Regions from separate parts of the Streptomyces sp. NPDC046303 genome, predicted to be linked through region 2. Evidence: riboswitches for the same ligand, from Rfam matches in the RefSeq annotation. Region 2 holds a riboswitch; each other region holds the start of a gene.
The links. Region 2 has a riboswitch for cobalamin ahead of ACZ6I1_RS25435 (ribonucleoside-diphosphate reductase subunit alpha). Riboswitches for the same ligand answer to the same signal wherever they lie in the genome.

Region 1 (5,594 bases), on a different contig from region 2:
GACGGCGCTCATCCGCTGCCGGGCGGCCATCGAGCCCGAGGCGTCCACGACGAAGAGGACCAGGTTGCCCTCGCGGCCCTCCCGCCTCGCCAGCCGCAGATCGTCCTTGCGGATCACCAGGCCGCGCCCGGCGCGGCCGCGCGCCTTCTGGTGCGGGGCGGCCGCGTGCACCGTGGCCGCCAGGTGCAGCTTCGTCAGCCGGCCGCCGGGGCGCTCGGCGCCCGTGGTCCGGCCGTGGGCGGTACGGGCACGCGAACGCCGCCCGGCGGCACCCTCGCCGAGGCCGGGCACGCTCAGGATCTTCGTGCGGAACGGCTCCGCGGCCCGTACGGCGGCCTGTTCGGGCCCGCCGGCCCCCTGGGCGGAGGGCTGCGGGGCCTCGGGGCCGTCCCCGGGGGCCCCCTCCGGCGCCTCGGCGGTCCCGGTGTCCTCCGGCGGCGCCGCGGACTCGGGGCCGGATCCCTGAGGAGGCACCCCGCCGCCGTCCGGCCCGCCGCCGGGGCCGCCACCGTCGTCCGGACCCTCGGGCTCCGGGTCGGGCTCGTTGTCCGGCTCGTCGTCCGGCTCCTCCTCCGGGAACCGGTCGAGAATCTCGTCCAGCTTGTCCTCGTCCAGGCCCGGCGCGTCGAACGGGTTGCGCCGCCGGCGGTGGGGGAGCGCCAGCAGCGCGGCCTGCCGTACGTCCTCCTTCAGTACGTCGGTCCGCCCGGCCCAGGCGGCCAGCGCGGTCGCGGTCCGGGCCATCACGATGTCCGCCCGCATGCCGTCGACCTCGAAGCCGGCACAGGTCGCGGCGATCCGGAGCAGCGCGGTGTCCCCGAGCCGGACCTGCGGGAGCAGCGCCCGCGCCGCCACCACCCGGGCGCGGACCTCGCGTTCGTCATCGGCCCAGCGGGACGCGAAACCGGCCGGGTCGTCCTCGTACGCCAGCCTGCGGCGCACGACCTCGACGCGCTGGGCGGGCTCGCGGGAGGCGGCCACCTCGACGGTGAGCCCGAAGCGGTCGAGGAGCTGCGGACGCAGCTCGCCCTCCTCGGGGTTCATCGTGCCGACGAGCAGGAACCGTGCGGCGTGGCGGACGGAGACGCCCTCGCGCTCCACGTACGAGGCGCCCATCGCGGCCGCGTCCAGCAGCAGGTCGATGAGGTGGTCGTGGAGCAGGTTGACCTCGTCGACGTACAGGATGCCGCGGTGCGCGTCGGCGAGCAGGCCGGGCTCGAAGGCCTTCACGCCTTCCGCCAGGGCCCGTTCGATGTCGAGGGCCCCGACGAGGCGGTCCTCGGAGGCCCCGACGGGCAGCTCCACCATGCGGGCGGGCCGGGCCGCGCCCGGGCCGGGCTCGTGCGGGCCGTCCGGGCAGGCCGGGTCCGGCGCGGCCGGCGCGCACGAGAACCGGCATCCGGGGACCACGTCCACCTGCGGCAGCAGCGCCGACAGCGCGCGCACGGCGGTGGACTTGGCGGTGCCCTTCTCGCCGCGCACGAGCACACCGCCGACCGCCGGGCTCACGGCGTTCAGCAGGAGCGCCAGCCGCAGGTCGGTCTGACCGACCACTGCGGTGAACGGATAGGGCGTGCTCATGCGTTGCTCACTCCTTGGTGTGGTGCGGTGGGCTGCGCGGTGCCGGTGCGGGTTCCGCTGCGCGGGCTGCTCCCGTGACGGGGGCTCCGCCCCAGACCCCGCTCCTCAAACGCCGGAGGGGCTGGATTTCGGCTGCCGCCCGCCAGATGCGGCTGGTTTGCCCGCAGGGCAAATTCAGCCCCGGTTCCGGGAAGGGGCGGGGCGGGGGAAGCCGCCCGCAGGGACCGGCCCGTCACGGTGCGCCCGGCGGGAGGAACGGGAGGCCCGCCGGGGCTCCGGTTTCGATGAGCCGCAGCAGGGCGTCCGTGTCCGCGTGCTCGGCGATCAGGTCGCCCAGCAGGTCCAGCTGTTCCTCCCGCAGCGCGGAGAACGACGTGTCCGGAGCGGGCACGAAACGGCGGCCCGCAGCCGAGGCCACCTCGCGGAGGAACGCCCGGCGGAAGCCGTCGGACTCCAGCGAGCCGTGCCAGTGCGTTCCCCACACCGACCCGACCCGGCACCCGTCGAGGAAGGGCGTCCCGCCCAGGACTTCGGCCACGCCGTGGTGGATCTCGTAGCCCGAGACCTCCTCGCCCAGCGCCGAACCCACCGGGCGCGCCAGGGTCTTCTCCCGCGCGAAGCGGACGCGCACCGGCAGCAGTCCGAGCCCGTCCACCGAGCCCGCCCGCGATTCGACCTCGTCCTCGATGTGCTCGCCGAGCACCTGGAACCCGCCGCAGACGCCCAGCACGGGCCGCCCCTCGGCGGCCCGCCGCAGCAGCGCGTCCGCGAGCCCGCGTTCCCGCAGCCACTCCAGCGCCTTGACCGTCCCGCGCGTCCCCGGCACGACGACGAGGTCCGCGTCGGCCAGTTCCTCGGCCCGGTCCACGAACCGCACGACCACCCCCGGCTCCGCGGCGAGCGCGTCGACGTCCGTGAAGTTCGACATCAGCGGGACCGCGCACACCGCGACCCGCAGCACGTCCTCGCCCACGGGCGGGGCCACCACCGACTCCCGTACCGCTCCGCGCAGGGAGACCCGGAGCCCGTCCTCCTCGTCGATGCCCAGCCCGTGCCGGAAGGGCAGGACCCCGTACGTGGCCCGCCCGGTCAGGCCGCGCAGCATCTCCATGCCCGGCTCCAGCAGCGTGACGTCACCGCGGAACTTGTTGACCATGTATCCGGCGATCAGCGACTGGTCCTCCGCCGACAGCAGGGCCGTCGTACCGAAGAAGGACGCGAAGACCCCGCCCCGGTCGATGTCCCCGACCACGACCACCGGGAACCGCGCGGCCCGCGCGATGCCCATGTTCACGATGTCGGTCCGGCGCAGGTTGATCTCGGCCGGACTGCCCGCCCCCTCGCAGATCACGGCGTCATACGTGCCCCGCAGCTGCTCCAGGCAGTCCGTGACGATGCCGAGCAACTGCTCCTGCCTGCCCCCGTGGTAGCCGCGGGCGCTCATCTCGCCCACCGGCTTGCCCAGCAGCACCACCTGGCTGCTGCGGTCGCTGCCCGGCTTGAGCAGGACCGGGTTCATCAGCGCGGTCGGCTCCACGCCGGCCGCCTGGGCCTGCATGGCCTGGGCGCGGCCGATCTCGGCGCCCTCCAGCGTCACGAACGAGTTCAGCGACATGTTCTGCGCCTTGAAGGGCGCCACCTTCACGCCCTGGCGGGCCAGCCAGCGGCAGATGCCCGCCGTGACCACGCTCTTGCCCGCGTCCGATGTGGTTCCGGCGACCAGCAGTCCGCCGCCGCGCTTCGCGCCGCTCATGCGCGCCCCCTCCGTGATGTACGCGAAACCAGCGTCCGGGCCGCCACACACGCCCCGAGCGCCAGCCAGGTCACCTGCCGCGACAGCCGTACCGCCCGCTGGATGTCCGCGACCGCCACCGGCCGCCCCGCCGCGCCGTTCAGCACCGCCCGGTGCTCGACCCGCCCCCCGTACGCCAGGGTGCCGCCCAGCCGTACGCCGAGCGCACCCGCGAAGGAGGCCTCCACGGGCCCGGCGTTCGGGCTCGGGTGCCCGGCGGCGTCCGCGCGCCAGGCCCGTACGGCTCCCCGCCGGTCGGGACCGGCCAGTACCGCGGCCAGCGCGGTCAGCCGGGCGCCCGGCCAGCCCGCCAGGTCGTCGAGCCGGGCGGAAGCCCAGCCGTAGCGCAGGTAGCGGGGGGACTTGTGGCCGACCATCGCGTCCAGGGTGTTCACGGCGCGGAAGGCCAGCAGCCCGGGGACCCCGGCGACGGCGCCCCACACCAGGGCACCGACCACCGCGTCGGAGGTGTTCTCCGCGACCGACTCCACGACGGCGCGGGCCATCTGCTGCTCGTCCAGGGCGTGCGGGTCGCGTCCGCACAGGTGCGGCAGCCGCTCCCGGGCCACCTCGGCGTCCCCGGCGGCGAGCGCGCCGCCGATGGCGCGGGCCTCGCGGCCCAGCGACGTGCCGCCCACGACGGCCCACGTGGCGGCGGCGGTCAGGGCGATACGGGCGGCCGCGGGCCGGGAGCGCACGGCGCGGGCGCCCAGCGCGCCGACGGCGGCCGCGCCCCCGGCGCAGACCAGGGTGTGCAGGAGGCCCCGGGCGCGGTCGTCGCGCCACAGGGCACGTTCGACGGCGGCGGCGGCTCGTCCGAAGGCGGCCACGGGGTGCCCACGGCGCGGATCCCCGAGGATCCGGTCGCCGATCAGGCCCGCCGTGACGCCGTACGCGAAGACGCGATCGGCACGCATGGTGGCAGGTATGTCCTCACTCAGGGTCCGCGCCCTGGTTCGACGTGTCCGGCGGCGAGAGTTCCTGGCTCCCGGGACGCACTCGGCCGAGTGCCCCGGTGACAGTGGCGGGACCGCGCCGGATTCGCACCGGACTTCCTCTCCATGCCGCCGTATTGGCTCGGGCAGTCCACCACGCACCGCGAAGGCCCGTCAACTCGCCGTTGACCTGCGGCGGGGTACGCGAAAGCTCCCCCCGGGAGGACCCGGGGGGAGCCTTCACACGTGATGTCTCACATGTGACGTCTCAGACGACGATCAGGTAGATCCCGTACGCCACGGCCGCCGCGCAGAGCGCGAAGCAGGCGTACGCGCCGCTGCGGGCCAGGGTGGCCGCGCCGCCCTGCTCGGTGGCGGCCTCGTGCTTGGACAGGCCCACCAGGCCGAGGGTGAACAGGGCCACGAGGGCGACGGTGGCGGAGAGGCTGACTCCGAACACGGAGCCGAGGGCTTCCCAGTCGATCTTCATACCGCTGATTCCTCTGTCGTTCTCGGGGTCAGACCGCCGCGGCCGGAGCCGCAGGCGTCGCGGTCGAGGCCGAAATGGTGGCCTTGAGGGCGTCGTCCGTGACCGCGGCGGTCGTACCGGCGACGGTCGTACCGGCCGCGGCGGCGGTCGGCGGGACGGTGACGGCCGCGATCGCCGTGGTGACGACACCGGGCTCCTCGGCGCCGGCCGCCGGCACGTCGTTGACGTTGGTGTGGTCCACGACCTGGCGGCGCGAGATGAGCCAGATGGCGGCGCAGGAGGCGACCAGGAAGACCGTGACGGCGGCGATGCCGACGTCACCGGTGCGCATGACCAGCTCGGCGCCCGCGGAGACCAGGGCGGCGGCCGGCAGGGTGAGGCCCCAGGCGACGAACATGCGGGTCGCGGTGGACCAGCGGACCACACCGCCCTTGCGGCCCAGGCCCGCACCCATGACCGCGCCGGAGCACGAGTGGGTGGTGGAGAGCGAGAAGCCGAGGTTCGAGGAGGCCAGGATGACCGTGGCGGCCGAGGTCTGGGCGGCGAAGCCCTGCTGCGGCTGCAGGTCGGTCAGGCCCTTGCCCATGGTGCGGATGATGCGCCAGCCGCCCAGGTAGGTGCCGAGCGCGATCGCGATACCGGCGGAGAGGATGACCCACACCGGCGGGTTCGCGTCCGGCGCGATCGCGCCGCCCGCGATCAGCGCCAGGGTGATGATGCCCATCGTCTTCTGCGCGTCGTTGGTGCCGTGCGCGAGGGAGACCAGTCCGGCCGAGGCGATCTGGCCGGCGCGGTA
Region 2 (5,594 bases):
CCTGCGGCTCGATGCACTCGTACACGCCGGCGATGGAGGCGATCGTGGCCGTCGGGGCGATGGCCAGCAGCAGCGAGTTGCGCATGCCGGTCGTCGCGACCCGGGCGCGCAGCGCCTCCCACCGCTCCGGCCAGTTCAGCTCCACGTCGTAGTGGTCCGGGTGCAGGACGCCGCGGGCGGTGCGGGTCTGCTCCCAGGCCGGCAGCGGGCCGCTGCGCTCGGCGAGGTCGCAGGAGGCCTCGTACGCGGCCAGCATGATGCGCTCGGACAGCTTGGTGGACAGGGCCTTCGCCTCGGGGGAGTCGAAGGGCAGCTTGAGCTTGAAGAAGACGTCCTGGAGACCCATCGCGCCCAGGCCCACCGGGCGCCAGCGGGCGTTGGAGCGGCCGGCCTGCTCGGTCGGGTAGAAGTTGATGTCCACCACGCGGTCGAGGAAGGTCACGGCGGTGCGGACGGTCTCGTCGATCCGCTCCCAGTCGATCTCGCCGTTGACCACGAACGCGCCGAGGTTGACCGAGCCGAGGTTGCAGACGGCCGTCTCGCCGTCGTTGGTGACCTCGATGATCTCGGTGCACAGGTTGGAGGAGTGGACGACGGTGCCCGGCTCGGCGGTCTGGTTCGCCGTGCGGTTGGAGGCGTCCTTGAAGGTCATCCAGCCCTGGCCGGTCTGCGCGAGGGTGCGCATCATCCGGCCGTACAGGTCGCGGGCGGGCATGGTCTTGCGGGCGAGGCCCGCCTCCTCGGCCTTGCGGTAGGCGGCGTCGAACGCGTCGCCCCACAGGTCGACGAGCTCGGGCACGTCGGCCGGGGAGAACAGCGACCAGTCGGCGTCGGCGTTCACGCGGCGCATGAACTCGTCCGGCACCCAGTGGGCGAGGTTCAGGTTGTGCGTGCGGCGCTGGTCCTCACCGGTGTTGTCGCGCAGCTCCAGGAACTCCTCGATGTCCGCGTGCCAGGTCTCCAGGTAGACGGCGGCGGCGCCCTTGCGGCGGCCGCCCTGGTTCACGGCGGCCACGGAGGCGTCGAGGGTCTTCAGGAACGGCACGATGCCGTTGGAGTGGCCGTTGGTGCCGCGGATCAGCGAACCCCGCGCACGGATGCGGGAGTACGAGAGGCCGATGCCGCCGGCGTGCTTGGACAGGCGGGCGACCTGGTGGTAGCGGTCGTAGATCGAGTCCAGCTCGTCCAGCGGGGAGTCCAGCAGGTAGCAGGAGGACATCTGCGGGTGCCGGGTGCCGGAGTTGAAGAGCGTGGGGGAGGACGGCAGGTAGTCGAGGCGGCTCATCAGCCGGTAGAGCGAGGCCACTTCCTCGACGGCCTGGACGCTCTCGTCCTCGGCGAGACCGCAGGCCACGCGCAGCATGAAGTACTGCGGGGTCTCGATGACCTGGCGGGTGATCGGGTGGCGCAGCAGGTAGCGGCTGTGCAGGGTGCGCAGGCCGAAGAAGCCGAAGCGGTCGTCGGCGCCCTCGGCGAGGGTGTGCTCCACCAGCGCGTCCAGGCGGGCCGCGTGGGCCCGGACGAACGCGGCCGTGCGGTCGGCGATGAGCCCTTCGCGGTAACCCACCTCGACGGACGCGGAGAAGGAGGTGGCGCCCTGGCCGGCGGCCTCGTCGCGGACGGCCAGCGTCAGCAGCCGGGCGGCGAGCTTGGAGTACGCCGGGTCCTCGGAGATCAGGCCGGCGGCGGCCTCGGTGGCCAGCCCCCGCAGTTCGGCCTCGTCGGCGGCGGAGCTGCGGCCGCGCAGCGCGGCGGCGGCGACCCGGCCGGGGTCGGTGTCGGGGAGGTCCGCCGTCAGTTCGGTGAGGGTACGCAGCAGCGTGGCCCCCGGGCCCTCGGTGGTGTCGCCAGAAACGGACTCGGCGCGCGGTGCGGAAGGCGCGATGGTCACGGCGGGAGCTCTCCCTCGCTCGGCCCGGTCTTCGGCGGACGGGCACGGGGAGGCGCATGCGGGCGTGGCAGGAACGCGTACACCGCATGGCGTCCACCGGCCCAACCGCGAGGCCCGGACGTATCGGCACCCGGTTCGGTCGACCCGGGCGCACCGTCGGCAGGTCCTCGGACTTTTCATACCGTTGCGGGACAGTTCCGGATTCGCACCGGATTCCCCTGCGGCGACAGCAGGCATGAGCATACATGTGGGGGCCGCCTCGTGTGCGACCCCCTAGATGTTGTGTCGCCGCGGCTACAGTTCGAGACCGTACGTGCGCAGAGTGAGGCCGGGGAAGGGCTCCCAGTCCCGCGCGGGAGTCCGTACGAAGCCGAGGCGTTCGTAGAGCCGGTGGGCGGTCGGCATGTCGTCGGACGTGGACAGCACGAGGCGCCGGACGCCTTCCAGGGCGCGGGCGCGGTCGATGCAGGCCCGTACGAGCGCCTCGCCGATCCCCTGCCCGCGGCCCTCCCGGGCGACGGCCAGCATCCGGAACTCGGCCTCGTCGGACCCCGCGATGTCGCGGAACGAACTTCCCGGCGGGGCGAAGGCCACACCCCCGAGCAGCTGCCCGTCGCTGTGGGCGGCGACGAGTATCTCGCTGTCCGCGGCCCGCCCGGCCACGTCCCGCAGCCGGGCGAGGTAGGGGTCCGCCTCGCCGAAGGTGAGCAGCCCGTCCCCGAGATAGGCCTGCGCGGTGATCTCCCCGAGCGCCTCGTACTCCGCAGGCAGTGCTTCCCTGATCACGATGTCCATGGGGTCGAGTGTGCAGGACGGGTGTCGGTGCCCGGCGCTATCGTCGGAGACAGCACCGTCGATGAAGGTGAGTGAGGCATGACCGTGATGACCGACCGGCCCCACATGACGATCGAACGGTTCGAGTCCCTGGCCCGCATAGCGGCCCGCGAGGAGGAGGGGCTGCGACTGGAATTCATCGGTGGGGTGCTGAGGAGCAAGGCCATGCCAGACGGGGACCACGGGCGGATCATCCAGTGGTTGACGCGGATCTGCATGCAGCACCACCCGGAGCTCTGGCTGCACGCAGGGCAGGGGATCAAGGCGGAGCAGTACCGGGAGGGCCGCGCTATTCCGGACGGGGTTCTGGCGCACGAGGACGCGTTCGTAGGGCAGGGCGACTGGGTGGATCCGAGCCCGATCCTGATGGCCGTCGAGGTGACCTCGTGGGACTCCGATACCGAGCGGCGCGACCGGATCGAGAAGCCGCGGGCATATGCGCAGACCGGTATCCCCGTGTACTTGCTCATTGACCGGCTCAAGTGCCAGGTTCTCGTCCACAGCGACCCGGATGGCGTCGGCTACGAGACTGTGCGCACCGTTCCCTTCGGCAAGGAAGTCAAGCTTCCCGACCCCGTCGGCATCACGCTCCAGACCGAGCCCCTCAAGGACTGGGTGCGCTGAGCAAGCCGAAGGGTCCTACCGCCAGGCGGTAGGACCCTTCGGGCCGTCACGGGCTCAGCAGCAGCCGAAGCCCTCGCGCGGGTCCGCCTCGCGGGCGTCCGTGCGGGCGCGTTCGAAGGCGCGGCGGGTCATGACCTGCGCGTCCGGGTCGTGGCCGCGGGCGTGGGCGACGTACCGGTCGTAGGCCGCCTCCCCCGAGAACTCCCGTACGAAGTACCGCGCCCTCGCCAGTGCGCTGCGCAGGCTCATCAGGCCACCGGCTCCTTGACCTGCCCGCCGCCCGAGTCCAGGCCCGCCGCGGCGAGCTCGGCCTTCTCCTCGGCGGTCGGGATCAGCCCCGCGGGAGCGATGATCTTCGACTGCGTCCACGGGACCTCGGCCAGCTTCGCCGACTCCGGGTTGCTGATCGCCTTGAAGCAGGTGCGGGCCGCGTCGGCCAGCACGATGATGATCAGCACTGCGAAGAGGGCGCACAGGACGCCGTCCACCGTGGCGTTGGTGACCACCGTGTGCATCTCGTCCATGTTCTTGGCGGGCGGCAGCACCTTGTCCGCGTCGATGCCGGCCTGGTACTTGTCGCGCTGGGCGAAGAAGCCGACCCGGACGTCCTCGGAGAAGATCTTCTGGTAGCTGGCGGTGAGCGTCACCGTGGCGTCCCAGGCCAGCGGAACCGCCGTCACCCAGGCCCACTTGAGCCGCCCCGACTTCACCAGCAGTGTGGTGCAGACCGCCAGGGCGACTGCGGCCAGCAGCTGGTTCGCGATGCCGAACAGCGGGAACAGCTGGTTGATGCCGCCCAGCGGGTCCTTCACGCCGACCCACAGGAAGTAGCCCCAGCCGCCGACCACGACGGCGCTGGCGAGCCACACGCCCGGCTTCCAGCTGACGTCCTTGAAGGACTTGTGCACGTTGCCGAGGGTGTCCTGGAGCATGAACCGGCCGACCCGGGTCCCCGCGTCCACCGTGGTGAGGATGAACAGCGCCTCGAACATGATCGCGAAGTGGTACCAGAAGGCCTTCATCGAGCCTCCGCCGATCACCGAGGCGAAGATCTCGGACATTCCCAGGGCGAAGGTCGGCGCGCCACCCGTGCGGGAGAGCAGGCTCGTCTCCTCCACGTCCTTAGCGGCCTGGGCCAGGGCCTCGGGGGAGATGGCGAAGCCGAAGTTCGTGACCGCCTGCGAGGCCGACTCGACCGTGGTGCCGATCACGCCGCCGGGGGAGTTGATGGCGAAGTAGAGGCCGGGCTCCAGGATGCAGGCCGTGATCACGGCCATGACGGCGACGAAGGACTCCGTGAGCATCGCCCCGTAGCCGATCATCCGGACCTGGGTCTCCTTCTGGATCATCTTCGGGGTGGTGCCCGAGGAGACCAGTGCGTGGAAGCCCGACAGGGCGCCGCAGGCGATCGTGATGAACACGAACGGGAACATCGAGCCGGCGAAGACCGGGCCGTCGCCGCGCGAGGCGAAGTCGGTGACCGCGGGCATCTTCAGGGTGGGCATCGCGATGAACACGCCGAGGGCCAGCATCGCGATGGTGCCGACCTTCATGAAGGTGGAGAGGTAGTCGCGCGGTGCGAGCAGCATCCAGACCGGCAGCACCGAGGCCAGGAAGCCGTACGCGATCATCCAGAGGACCAGCGTCTCCTTCTCCAGGGTGAAGGTGTCGGCGAGGGAGGACTCCGCGACCCAGCCGCCCGCGACGATGGCGAGGAGCAGCAGGGCCACACCGATCAGCGAGACCTCGGTGACCCGGCCGGGTCGCAGGACGCGCAGGTAGAAGCCCATGAAGAGGGCGATCGGGATGGTCATGCCGATGGAGAAGACACCCCAGGGGGAGTGTGCCAGGGCGTTGACGATGACCAGCGCGAGCACGGCCAGGAGGATGATCATGATGGCGAACACGGCGATGAGGGCGGCGGCTCCGCCCACGGGGCCGATCTCGTCCCGGGCCATCTGGCCGAGCGAACGGCCGTCGCGCCGGGTGGAGAAGAACAGCGTCACCATGTCCTGCACGGCGCCGGCGAAGATCACGCCGACGACGATCCAGATGGTGCCGGGCAGGTAACCCATCTGCGCGGCGAGCACCGGCCCGACGAGCGGTCCGGCGCCGGCGACGGCGGCGAAGTGATGGCCGAAAAGAACCCGCCGGTCGGTCGGGTGGAAGTCGACACCGTTGTCAAGGCGTTCGGCGGGGGTGGCCCGCGTCTTGTCCACCTTCAGTACGCGGTGGGCGATGAACC
Region 3 (5,594 bases), on a different contig from region 2:
CGGTGGCGAGCGGGGCGGGGGTGTTCGCGACCGGCACGATGCGCTGGGTGGAGGCCCTGGACGCGTCGGGCGACGGCCGCAGCGGCGCGAACCACGGCCTGGACGCGCGGTCCGGAGCGCTGACCACCCGTGTGACGGAGAACCTGCTCCGGGTGTTCGCGGCGGGCCCCGCGGGCCGGACGTACCCGGCGCAGGACAACCTGAAGGCGGTGTACGGGGGGTCGTGAGCGCGGGCGGTCCCCGGAACCAGGGCCGGAATCCGGTGGACCCCACCCCGAACGGCTGTTTAGGATCGTGATCGCGGCATCGCGTGTCGGTCACCGGCTGGGTGAGGCATGGAGGTCGCCGCGAAGTGCCTTTCGGAGGCATTCACCCATGTCAGTAGCACTGAACCACACGATCATCCACTCCCGTGACAACCGGGAGTCCGCCGAATTCCTGGCGCACGTCCTCGGCCTGCGGGTCGGGACCGAGTGGGGCCCCTTCATCCCCGTGGAGACCGCCAACGGCGTCACCCTGGACTTCGCGACCATTCCGGCCGGGTCCATCACCCCGCAGCACTACGCGTTCCTCCTCTCCGAGGAGGAGTTCGACGCGGCCTTCGAGAAGATCCGGGCCGCAGGGGTCCCGTACTACGCCGACCCGCACGGCAAGCTCCCCGGCGAGATCAACCACAACGACGGGGGCCGGGGCGTGTACTTCACGGACCCGGCCGGGCACGGGATGGAGATCATCACCCGCCCGTACGGGTACCAGGAGGACGGGGCGGGGGCCGCGTAGCCGCGGACGGTTCGGCGACCACCCGTCCCGCTCGTCACCGTTTCCCCGGGCGTTCTCCCTCCGGGTGCAGGTAGACGATGTTCGGCGCGCCCGTGCCCGGGTGGATTCCGATCCGGGTGCTCACCCCGTACACCTCGGCCAGCAGTTCCTCGGTCAGTACCGCCGCGGGCGGGCCCGAGGCCACCACGCGGCCGCCGTCCAGCACGTACAGCCGGTCACAGAAGGCGGCGGCGAGGTTGAGGTCGTGCAGGACCAGCAGGCCGGTGGAGGGCAGGGCGCGGACCAGGCCGAGGATCTCCAACTGGTAGCGGATGTCCAGGTGGTTGGTCGGCTCGTCGAGGGCGAGCAGGCCGGGATCCTGGACGAGGGCGCGGGCCACCAGCGCGCGCTGGCGTTCGCCGCCGGAGAGCTCGTCGAAGCGGCGGGCGGCGAAGGCGCCCGCGCCCACGGTCCGCAGGGCCCCGGCCACCCGCCGGGCGTCGTCCGGGCCGTCCTGCTCCCAGAAGCGCTTGTGCGGGCTGCGCCCCATGGCGACGACCTCGCGGACGGTCAGCCCGAAGGTGCCGCTCGCGTCCTGCGGGACGACCGCCACGCGCCGCGCCCGGTCCTTGACCGTGAGCGCGCCCGCGTCGGCGCCGTCCAGCAGGACCCGGCCGGCGGTGGGCCGCAGGGTGCCGTACACACAGCGCAGCAGAGTGGTCTTGCCGCTGCCGTTGGGGCCGACCACACCGACCGTCTCGCCGGGACGCGCGGTGAGGTCGACACCGTGCAGCAGCGTGCGCCCCTCGGTCTCGTAACGCACGCCCTGGACGGCGAGTTCCAGCGCCGCGGTCCCGGTCATCCGGTCATCCCCTCGGTCCGGGTGGAGCGCCTCAGCATCCACAGGAAGAACGGCCCGCCGACGAGGGCGGTGACCACGCCGACCGGGATCTCCTCGGGCGCCGCGGCCGTACGGGCGACCAGGTCGGCCAGGAGCAGGAACACCGCCCCGCCCAGCGCGGCCACCGGCAGCAGCGCCCGGTGCGCGGCGCCGACGACCATCCGGGCGGCGTGCGGAATCATCAGCCCGACGAACCCGATCGCCCCGCTGTAGGCCACGAGCACGCCGATGACGAGGGAGGTGAGCACGAAGACGACGGCCCGGAAGCGCCCGGTGTCCAGGCCCAGCGTGTGCGCGCCCTCCTCACCCGCGAGCAGCAGGTCGAGCGGCCGGGCCAGGGCGATGAGCAGGCCGGTACCCACGAGCAGGGCGGCGGCAGGCAGGGCCAGTTCTTCCCAGCGGGCCCCGCCGAGCCCGCCGAGCGTCCAGAAGAGGACGGAGTTGACCTGGTCGGGGCGGGCGGCGAGCACCAGGACGAGGCTGGTGAGCGCGGACAGGACGTACTGGACGGCCACCCCGGCGAGGATCAGCCGGCCGGTGGTCATGGCTCCACCGCGCCGGGCCATGGCGTAGACGGCGAGGAGCGCGATCAGCGACCCGGCGAACGCGGCGGACGGCACGCCCAGCCGGCCCGCGAAACCGGCCAGGCCCGCCGCCCCCGCGACACCGGTCCCCGCGCCGAAGACGATCACGAGGACGGCCCCTGCCGAAGCGCCGGAGGAGGCCCCGAGCAGGAACGGGTCGGCGAGCTGGTTGCGTACGAGGGCCTGGAGCACGGTGCCCGTCACGGCGAGCCCGGCGCCGACGACGGCCCCGAGGAGCACCCTCGGCATCCGGACGTCCCACACGATGGAGGCGAACGCCCCGGTGCGCCCCTCGCCCGTCAGGCCGCCGAGCACGACGTCGAGGACCTGGCCGGGCGCGATCCGTACCGGCCCCAGGGCCAGGCCGGCGACGGCGGACGCCGCCAGCGCGGCGACGAGGAGGACGAGGACGGCCGGGGTCCGGCGCCGGCTCACGCGGCGTCGGGGTGCAACTGGCGGCCCAGGGACTCGACGGCGTCGGCGACGCGCACCCCGAGGACGGCCGAGGAGAGCGGAAGCACGACGAACCGCTGGTTCTTGATGGCGGGAACCTGGGCGAGGGCCGGGTCGTTCAACAGGCGCTGCTTCTTGGCTTCGACGGTGGTGCTGCCGTAGTCGTAGATGAGGACGACCTCGGGCTTGCGTTCGATGACCTTCTCCCACGACACGTCGCCGAAGGTGTCCTTGAGGTCGGCGAAGACGTTCGTCCCGCCGGAGAGCGAGACGATCTGGTGGCCGATGCCGTCGCCCCCGGCGGTGAAGGCGGAGGCCTCGCCGGAGTCGTAGACGAAGACGGACGGCCGGGGCTTGTCCTTCACCCGGGCGGTCACGGTGTCGATGCGGCGCTGCTCGTCCTCGATGAGCTTCGCGCCGCGCTCGGGCACGCCGAAGGTCCGCGCCACTTCGGTGATCTCGGTCCTGAGCTGCTCGACGCCGACCGGGCCTCCGGCGCAGTTCTCCACGTTGAGCCGGGAGTTGATGCCGGTCTTGGCCAGCCCCTCACGGTCGCGGCCCTGCGCCTTGTCGAAGGCGCTGGAGTAGCCCCCGTAGACGAAATCGGGGTTGGCTCCGAGCAGGACCTCCTTGGAGGGGTACTCCTTGGCCAGCACCTTGATCTTGTCGTAGGCGGGCCGGTAGGCGGGCAGCACGGCGTCGTCGAGGTAGGCGGAACCGGCGATCCGGTCCTCCAGGCCGAGGGCGAGCAGCACCTCGGTGGCGTGCTGGTTCATGGTCACGGCGCGCTGCGGCGGGGCCTGGTAGGTGCTGGTCACACCGCAGTTGGTGACGGTGTACGGGAACCCGGGCGCCTCGGCGGACGAACCCGCGGCCTTGGCCTGCCGTTCGGCGGGGGAGCCGGCGCAGGCGGCCAGGGGTATCAGGAACGCGAGGGGGGTGATCGCGCGCAGGAAGGCGCGGGCGCGACGGTGCGACATGGCAGAGCCTCTCCGGGGGATCCGCGTCCCCTGGTCGACGTGAAGGACCGAGCAGAGGCGGTGCGTCAGTGTCTGACTCCCGGCCTTCCCCGTGGGGAGGGCCGGTCACAGTGGCGGGACCGCACCGGAATCGCACCGGTTTCCTGTCCTGCACCGCCTGGGTTACGCGGCCAGTCTGCCAGAGTCGATCTTCCTGGGTGGCGGGACCCCCGGCCGGGGAGGATCGTGGACAGGGTGATGGGTGGATCAGCGGATGCCCCCGCGCCCCGGCGCCGCCCGCGCCGTCGGCGCGCCCCGCGCGGCGCACCGGCCGCGCTGGCGCTGGCGCTCGCACTCCTCGGCCCGGCGCTGCTGGGCGCGGCCCCCGCCGGGTCGGACGAGACCGTCTCCCTGGCCGGCAACGAGCCCGGCCAGCGGCTCGACGTCACCCTGGTCCAGGTGGTGGACCCGGCGAGCCCGGCCGATCCGGAAGGCCCGGCCGCCGATACGTCGACCCGGCTGCTGGCCGTGCGCTTCCGGTTGGAGAACACCGGGACCGCCGTGTACAAGGACTCCCCCGCACCGGCCGCGCACCTGCTCGACACGGCCGGGAAACGGTTCGCGGGGCTGAACAGCCCGACGGCGGCCGGAGCCTCCTTCCCGGACACCGTCACCCTGCGCCCCGGCGGTTCGGCCGAGGGCTTCGTCACCTTCCGGCTCCCGAAGGACGCCGCCCCGGCGGCCGTCCAGTTCGCCCTGAACGGCGGCCTGGCCGACGACGTCGGCCAGTGGAGCCTGCCGTAACCCCCCGGGACGCCGGCGACACCACCGCGGCGCCCAGTCCGTTCACCGCGGCGCCCGGGGACGGCCTCCGCGCCGCCCCGGAACGCCGCCGTGGCAGGTGAGTTCCCGCCGCCCTCTTGACCACTCTGGTCCAGACCAATAGTTTCCGGCATGCACCGCGCACGCGCTCACGCCCCGCTCCCGCATCCGCAAAGGAAGCCCATGCGCCGCAGCATGCTCGGCCGGCTGGCCGTCGCCGCCTGCTCCCTCTCCCTGCTGACCGCCTTCGCGCCCGCCGCCGGCGTCGCCGTGCAGGACGGAGCAGCGGGCGGTCACCACCGCTCGTACAAGAAGGTCGGCTACTTCACCCAATGGGGCGTCTACGGACGGGACTTCCAAGTCCAGGACCTGGAGAAGAACGGCTCCGCCGGCAGGCTCACCCACATCAACTACGCCTTCGGCAACGTCAGTGCCGAAGGCAGGTGCTTCACCGGGAACGTGCCCGGCGAGGCCGACGCCTGGGCCGACTACGTCCGCCCGCTCGACGCCGAGAACTCGGTGGACGGGGTCGCCGACACCTGGGACCAGCCGCTCGCCGGCAACTTCAACCAGCTGCGCGAGCTGAAGGCCAAGCACCCCGGCCTCAAGGTGCTGATCTCGCTGGGCGGTTGGAGCTGGTCCACGCACTTCTCGGACGCCGCGCTCACGCCCGCCTCCCGCAAGGCGTTCGTCGAGTCGTGCATCGACCTCTACATCAAGGGCAACCTGCCGCGGGACGGCACCCGCGGCGGCGCGGGCGCGGCCGCCGGGGTGTTCGACGGGATCGACCTCGACTGGGAGTGGCCCGGCTCCGCCGGTGACACGGACACGAGGTTCCGGCCCGAGGACAAGCGGAACTTCACCGAGCTGGTCAGGGAGTTCCGCAGGCAGCTCGACGCCCACGAGCGCAGCGTGAAGCGGAAGTCGCCGTACGAGCTGACGGCCTTCGTCCCGACCGCACCCGCCAAGATCGACGCGGGCTTCGACGTCCGCCGGATCATGCGCGACCTCGATTTCGTGACCCTCCAGGGATACGACTTCCACGTCTCCGGCGAGTCCACGACGGCCCAGCAGTCCGCGCTCTACGCCCGGGGCGACTTCAGCGTGCACGGCACG
Region 4 (5,594 bases), on a different contig from region 2:
TTGACGTTCCCGTACTTCGCCGGGCCGGTTTCGACGAGCGGCTGGACGCACTGGACGCCCGGGGCGCCCCCGCCGGACCGCTTGACCCGGTCCGCGGCCTCCTCCCGCGCGCCCAGCGGGTCGGCGAGCTCGCCGTAGGGCAGCACGTTGCAGATCTCGTCCGTGGCCTTCCACGGGTAGCCGCCCTTGCCCTCCTGGGAGACCTCGCGGTCCGCGTCGCCGCCGCAGGCGGTGGCTGCCAGGAGCAGGACCAGGGCGACCGCCGCACGGCGGGGAAGACGGGGACGACGCATCCGGTTCTCTCCTGTCGAACGGGGCCGGTACTCCACTCAACCACCCTGCCATCAAAGGAGGTTGCGCACCGGCGGAAAAGCCGAACAGGAAGTGGAACTGCGAGGTCCACGGCGGCGTCCTAGGCTGTGTCACAAGTCCCCGTCTCTCGAGAATCGAGGGGACGTCATGATCCACGCACGTCTCCGGCAGTTCACGGCCCTGGCATCCGGCGCTCTGCTCGTCGCCTGCCTCTCGTTCGCCGCGCCTGCCTCGGCCACCACCGCCGCCGCCGCTGCCACCGCCGGCGCCACCACCCAGACGCAGACCCCGCTCGTCGTCAACGCCCGCTGGGGCGGGCACGCCACGTACGACCGGATCGTCATCGACACGCAGGGGTACGTCCCCACGGTCACCGTCACTCCCGTCCCGCAGCTGTTCCACGACGGGTCCGGCAAGCCCGTACCGCTGGCCGGGAAGTACTTCCTGGAGATCCGCCTCAACCCCGCCGCCGCGCACGACGACGCGGGGCAGAGCGTCTACCAGGGGCCCAGGCTCCAGAAGATCTACCTGGGCAAGCTCAAGGGACTCGCCCTGACCGGCGACTACGAGGGGTACGTGACCTTCGGCGCCGCCTTCGACACCCTGCCGTACTACCGCGCCTACGCCCTGCACTCACCGGAGCGGTTCGTCGTGGACATCGCGCACTGAGCCGGTGCGGCGCCTACCGGTGCTCGGGGTTCGGGAAGTCGAAGCGGCAGCCCGCGTCCCACAGCGAGCGCTGGTTCCCGTGGGCCGGGATGCCGCCCGAACGCTTGAGCAGGGCGGCCAGGTGCATCAGGTTCCACGACATGAAGGCGGTGTTGCGGTTGGTGAAGTCGTTCTCCGGACCGCCCGAGCCCGGGTCGAGGTAGGAGGGGCCCGGCCCGGCCTCGCCGATCCAGCCGGCGTCGGCCTGCGGCGGGATCGCGTACCCGAGGTGCTGGAGGCTGTAGAGGACGTTCATGGCGCAGTGTTTGACGCCGTCCTCGTTGCCGGTGATCAGCGCCCCGCCGACGCGCCCGTAGTAGGCGTACTGGCCGCTCTCGTTCAGGAGGGAGGAGCAGGCGTAGAGCCGCTCGATGACCTGCTTCATCACGGAGCTGTTGTCGCCGAGCCAGATCGGGCCGCAGAGGACGAGGATGTCGGCGTCCATGATCTGGCTGTAGAGGACCGGCCACTGGTCGCTCTCCCAGCCGTGCTCGGTCATGTCCGGCCAGACGCCCGTGGCGATGTCGTGGTCGACGGCGCGGATGAGCGAGGTCCGGGCTCCCGCCGCTGCCATGACCGCGCGGCTCTTGTCGATCAGCCCGTCGGTGTTGCTGGTCTCGGGCGAGCGCTTGAGCGTGCAGTTCACGTAGACGGCGGTCAGGTCTGAGTAGTCGTAGTCGGCAGCCACGGTCCCAGCCTGTGCGGGGCCGGCCGGGGCCGCCACCGGGCCGCGCCCGTACGGGGGCCCGTCCCGGTCGCGCGTACGGAACGGCGCGGCGCGGCGGAAAAGGCCGTATCCGGCCGTCACCGCGACGGCGAACTCCCGTGTCGGCGGGGGCCCTTGGTACGGATGGTGCCGCAGTGGCCGCGCCCCGTGACCGGCATACGGAATCCGGCCACCTCGTGGCCCGTTCGAGGCGGGTTGTTACCGGTCCCCACGTCCGACTAGGGTCAGCGGGCCTTGGTGTTCGGGAAACCGGTGGGAAACCGGTGCGGCCCTCGCCACTGTGATCGGGAAGTCCGGCTCCATCCTGCGGGAAGCCACTGGGCCCGCGCGGGATACCTCGCGGCCCCGGGAAGGCGGAGCCCGGGCATCAGCACCCGTGAGCCAGGAGACCGGCCGGGGCGCGTTGTCCATCCACGAGGTGCTGGAGAGGTCTCCCCACTCATGCATATAGCCGAGGGTTTTCTACCCCCGTTGCACGCGGTCGCCTGGGGCGCCGCGTCCGCTCCCTTCGTCGTCCACGGCGTCCGGGCCCTCACCCGCGAGGTGAAGGCCAATCCCGAGAGCACGCTCCTGCTCGGCGCGTCCGGGGCGTTCACGTTCGTCCTGTCGGCGCTGAAGGTCCCTTCGGTGACCGGCAGTTGCTCCCACCCCACCGGTACCGGGCTCGGGGCCATCCTCTTCAGGCCGCCGATCATGGCGGTGCTCGGCACGATCACCCTGCTCTTCCAGGCGCTGCTGCTGGCGCACGGCGGGCTCACCACCCTCGGCGCCAACGTCTTCTCGATGGCGATCGCCGGGCCCTGGGCGGGCTACGCCGTCTACCGACTGCTGCGCACGTTCGACCTGCCGCTGATGGTGGCGGTGTTCTTCGGAGCGTTCTTCGCCGACCTGGTCACCTACTGCGTGACCTCCGTCCAGCTGGCGCTGGCCTTCCCCGACGCGGCGACCGGGTTCACCGGCGCGCTGGTGAAGTTCGCGGAGATCTTCGCGCTCACCCAGATCCCGCTCGCGGTGAGCGAGGGGCTGCTGACCGTGCTCGTGATGCGCCTGCTGATGCAGTCCAGCAAGTCGGACCTGGTCCGGCTCGGCGTCGCCAAGCTCACCGGATCCGAGAAGCAGCGGGGGGCGACGGTCTGATGACCAGGAACGCGAAGATCAACTCCCTGCTGCTGCTCCTGGTGGCGGCGCTGGCCGTGCTCCCGCTCGCGCTGGGGCTGGGGGACGACAAGGAGGAGCCGTTCGCCGGCGCCGACGGCCAGGCCGAGGCGGCCATCACCGAGCTCAAACCCGACTACGAGCCGTGGTTCACGCCGCTGTACGAGCCCCCCTCCGGGGAGATCGAGTCGGCGCTGTTCTCCCTCCAGGCGGCGCTGGGCGCGGGCGTGCTCGCGTACTACTTCGGCGTCCGCCGAGGCCGGCGCATGGCTGCCGCGGGCATGACGGCGACCGGTACGGACACCGCCACGACCCCGGACGCGGGCCCGGACGCGACCCCGGACACGGGCCCGGCAGCCGGCGCGGAGCGCTAGGCGGTGCTGCCGATCGACGCGGCGGCGCACAGCAGCCGCTGGCGCCACCGCCATCCGCTGGAGAAGGCGCTGCTGGGGATCGGCCTGACGGTCACCGCGGTGTGCCTGCCGCCCTGGCCCGGCGGTCCGCTGGTCGGAGCGGCCACCCTGTGCGTGCTCCTGGGGCCCGCGGGGGTGGCCGGGCGGCAGCTGTGGCGGGCGTTCCGGATCCCGCTCGGCTTCTGCTTCACCGGGGCGCTGCCCCTGCTGGTCGCCGTCGGGGGGCCGGCCGGGTTCGTCTCGCTGGCCCCGGACGGCCCCCGGCAGGCCGCCGAGCTGCTGCTGCGCACCTCGGCGGCCTCGCTCGGCGTGCTGCTGTTCGCCTTCACCACCCCGGTCTCGGACGTGCTGCCGCGGCTGGTGCGGGCGGGGGTCCCGGCCCCGGTGGTGGACGTGGCCCTGGTCATGTACCGGATCGGGTTCCTGCTGCTCGACTCGCTGGCCCGGATCCGCCAGGCCCAGGCGGCCCGCCTGGGCACCACCGGCCGGGCCGCGGCGTGGCGTTCGGTGGCGGGGCTCGCCGCGACCTCGTTCGTACGGGCCTTCGACCGCGCGGCGCGGCTCCAGTCGGGCCTCGCCGGGCGGGGCTACGACGGCGCGCTGCGGGTGCTGGTCCCGGAGTCCTCGCTGTCCTGGCGGTTCCTGACCTGGTCCGGCGTACTGCTGACCGGCCTGGTCGCCGTCACTCTCGTGCTGAAGGAGCTGTACCTGTGAGGCCGTTGGTGGAACTGGTGGGCGCGGGCTACGCGTACGAGGACGGGCCCGCCGTGCTCTCCGGGGTGGACTTCGGGATCCCCGAGGGCCGGGCGCTGGTGCTGCTCGGCCGCAACGGCAGCGGCAAGACCACGCTGATGCGGCTGCTGAGCGGCGGCCTGAAGCCGGGCTCGGGCGCGCTGCACCTCGACGGCAGCGTGGTGACGTACGACCGGGCCGGCCTGACCCGGCTGCGGACGGCGGTCCAGCTCGTCGTGCAGGACCCGGACGACCAGCTGTTCGCGGCCTCGGTGGAACAGGACGTCTCCTTCGGGCCGATGAACCTGGGCCTGGAGGTCGCGGAGGTCCGCGAGCGGGTCGATTCCGCCCTCGCCGCGCTGGACATCACCGCGCTGCGGGACCGGCCGACCCACCTGCTCTCGTACGGGCAGCGCAAGCGCGCGGCGATCGCGGGAGCGGTGGCGATGGCTCCGCGGGTGCTGATCCTGGACGAGCCGACGGCCGGTCTGGACCCGGACGGCCAGGAGCGGCTGCTGGAGGTCCTGGCGGGGCTGCGCGCCTCGGGGACCACGGTGGTGATGGCCACGCACGACGTGGACCTGGCCGTGCGGTGGGCCGACGACGCCGCGGTCCTGACCCCGTCGGGCATCCGCGTGGGCCCGGCCCAGGCGCTCCTCTCGGATCCGGCCCTGCTGGCCGGGGCGGGCCTGCGCCAGGCCTGGTCCCCGGCGGTGACGGCCCTGCTGCGCGCCCACGGCCTGCTCGCCGCCGGCCTCCCCGGCCCGCGCACCCCGGAGGCGCTGGGCGACTGGCGCTGAGCCACGGGCGCCGAGCGGCCTCGGGCCCTGCCCGGGGGCGTCCCTAGGATGGCGTCATGTCGCTCCCCCACGCCATCCTCACCGCCCTGCTCGAGAAGCCCTCGTCCGGGCTGGAGCTGACCCGGCGGTTCGACAAGTCGATCGGGTACTTCTGGTCCGCGACGCACCAGCAGATCTACCGGGAGCTCGGCAGGCTGGAGGAGTCCGGGCTGATCCGGGCGCTGCCGAGCGAGGTGCCCGTGCGGGGGCAGAAGAAGGAGTACGAGGTCCTGGCGGCGGGCAGCGCGGAACTGGCGCGGTGGGTCGGCGAGAGCCAGGACCCCAAGCCGATGCGCGACCCCCTGCTGCTGCGCATCCGCGCGGCGGGCGTCGTGGGGCCGCAGGGGCTGGGCCCCGAGCTGCGGCGCCACCTGGAGCTGCACCGGCGGCAGCTGGCGCAGTACGAGGCGATCGAGGAGAAGGACTTCCCGCCGGAGCGCGACGCCGTGGAAGACCGGCTGCGCCGCCTGGTCCTGCACGGGGGGATCGCCCTGGAGTCCTTCTGGCTGCACTGGCTGGAGGAGGCCCTGCGCGAGGTCGGGGAGATGACGGCCGACGGCTCAGGCCCCGGCCCCGGCCCCGGTTCCGGTTCCGGTCCCGGCGCCGGGGCATGAGTGCGCCCCCGTCCCGGCAGGCGGGACGGGGGCGGCGCGGGACCCACTACTTGCCGAGGGCGGCCCAGAACTCGTCGAAGCTCAGCAGGCCGTC

Region 1: linked by a shared signal. The riboswitch ahead of ACZ6I1_RS20910 (cobalamin biosynthesis protein) and the one ahead of ACZ6I1_RS25435 (ribonucleoside-diphosphate reductase subunit alpha) in region 2 are both predicted to bind cobalamin.
Region 3: linked by a shared signal. The riboswitch ahead of ACZ6I1_RS00350 (ABC transporter substrate-binding protein) and the one ahead of ACZ6I1_RS25435 (ribonucleoside-diphosphate reductase subunit alpha) in region 2 are both predicted to bind cobalamin.
Region 4: linked by a shared signal. The riboswitch ahead of ACZ6I1_RS04220 (energy-coupling factor ABC transporter permease) and the one ahead of ACZ6I1_RS25435 (ribonucleoside-diphosphate reductase subunit alpha) in region 2 are both predicted to bind cobalamin.

What each region holds. Positions count from the first base shown of each region.
Region 1 is NZ_JBVJFA010000019.1:37,128-42,721, reverse strand. Features, by position in the region: gene ACZ6I1_RS20920 (putative cobaltochelatase) at 1-1,581, opposite strand, end outside; gene ACZ6I1_RS20915 (cobyric acid synthase) at 1,814-3,334, opposite strand; gene ACZ6I1_RS20910 (cobalamin biosynthesis protein) at 3,331-4,290, opposite strand; cobalamin riboswitch at 4,328-4,478, opposite strand; gene ACZ6I1_RS20905 (hypothetical protein) at 4,577-4,798, opposite strand; gene ACZ6I1_RS20900 (inorganic phosphate transporter) at 4,827-5,594, opposite strand, start outside.
Region 2 is NZ_JBVJFA010000026.1:95,354-100,947, forward strand. Features, by position in the region: gene ACZ6I1_RS25435 (ribonucleoside-diphosphate reductase subunit alpha) at 1-1,891, opposite strand, end outside; adenosylcobalamin-variant (AdoCbl-variant) riboswitch at 2,045-2,121, opposite strand; gene ACZ6I1_RS25440 (GNAT family N-acetyltransferase) at 2,186-2,686, opposite strand; gene ACZ6I1_RS25445 (Uma2 family endonuclease) at 2,765-3,349, shown strand; gene ACZ6I1_RS25450 (CstA-like transporter-associated (seleno)protein) at 3,404-3,598, opposite strand; gene ACZ6I1_RS25455 (carbon starvation CstA family protein) at 3,598-5,594, opposite strand, start outside.
Region 3 is NZ_JBVJFA010000001.1:70,597-76,190, reverse strand. Features, by position in the region: gene ACZ6I1_RS00370 (N,N-dimethylformamidase beta subunit family domain-containing protein) at 1-227, shown strand, start outside; gene ACZ6I1_RS00365 (VOC family protein) at 376-780, shown strand; gene ACZ6I1_RS00360 (ABC transporter ATP-binding protein) at 815-1,621, opposite strand; gene ACZ6I1_RS00355 (FecCD family ABC transporter permease) at 1,618-2,679, opposite strand; gene ACZ6I1_RS00350 (ABC transporter substrate-binding protein) at 2,676-3,677, opposite strand; cobalamin riboswitch at 3,724-3,862, opposite strand; gene ACZ6I1_RS00345 (DUF4352 domain-containing protein) at 3,915-4,460, shown strand; gene ACZ6I1_RS00340 (glycoside hydrolase family 18 protein) at 4,662-5,594, shown strand, end outside.
Region 4 is NZ_JBVJFA010000003.1:154,602-160,195, forward strand. Features, by position in the region: gene ACZ6I1_RS04205 (hypothetical protein) at 1-293, opposite strand, end outside; gene ACZ6I1_RS04210 (AMIN-like domain-containing (lipo)protein) at 463-981, shown strand; gene ACZ6I1_RS04215 (flavodoxin family protein) at 995-1,708, opposite strand; cobalamin riboswitch at 1,966-2,159, shown strand; gene ACZ6I1_RS04220 (energy-coupling factor ABC transporter permease) at 2,189-2,884, shown strand; gene ACZ6I1_RS04225 (energy-coupling factor ABC transporter substrate-binding protein) at 2,884-3,276, shown strand; gene cbiQ (cobalt ECF transporter T component CbiQ) at 3,280-4,029, shown strand; gene ACZ6I1_RS04235 (ATP-binding cassette domain-containing protein) at 4,026-4,847, shown strand; gene ACZ6I1_RS04240 (PadR family transcriptional regulator) at 4,904-5,500, shown strand; gene ACZ6I1_RS04245 (EF-hand domain-containing protein) at 5,547-5,594, opposite strand, start outside.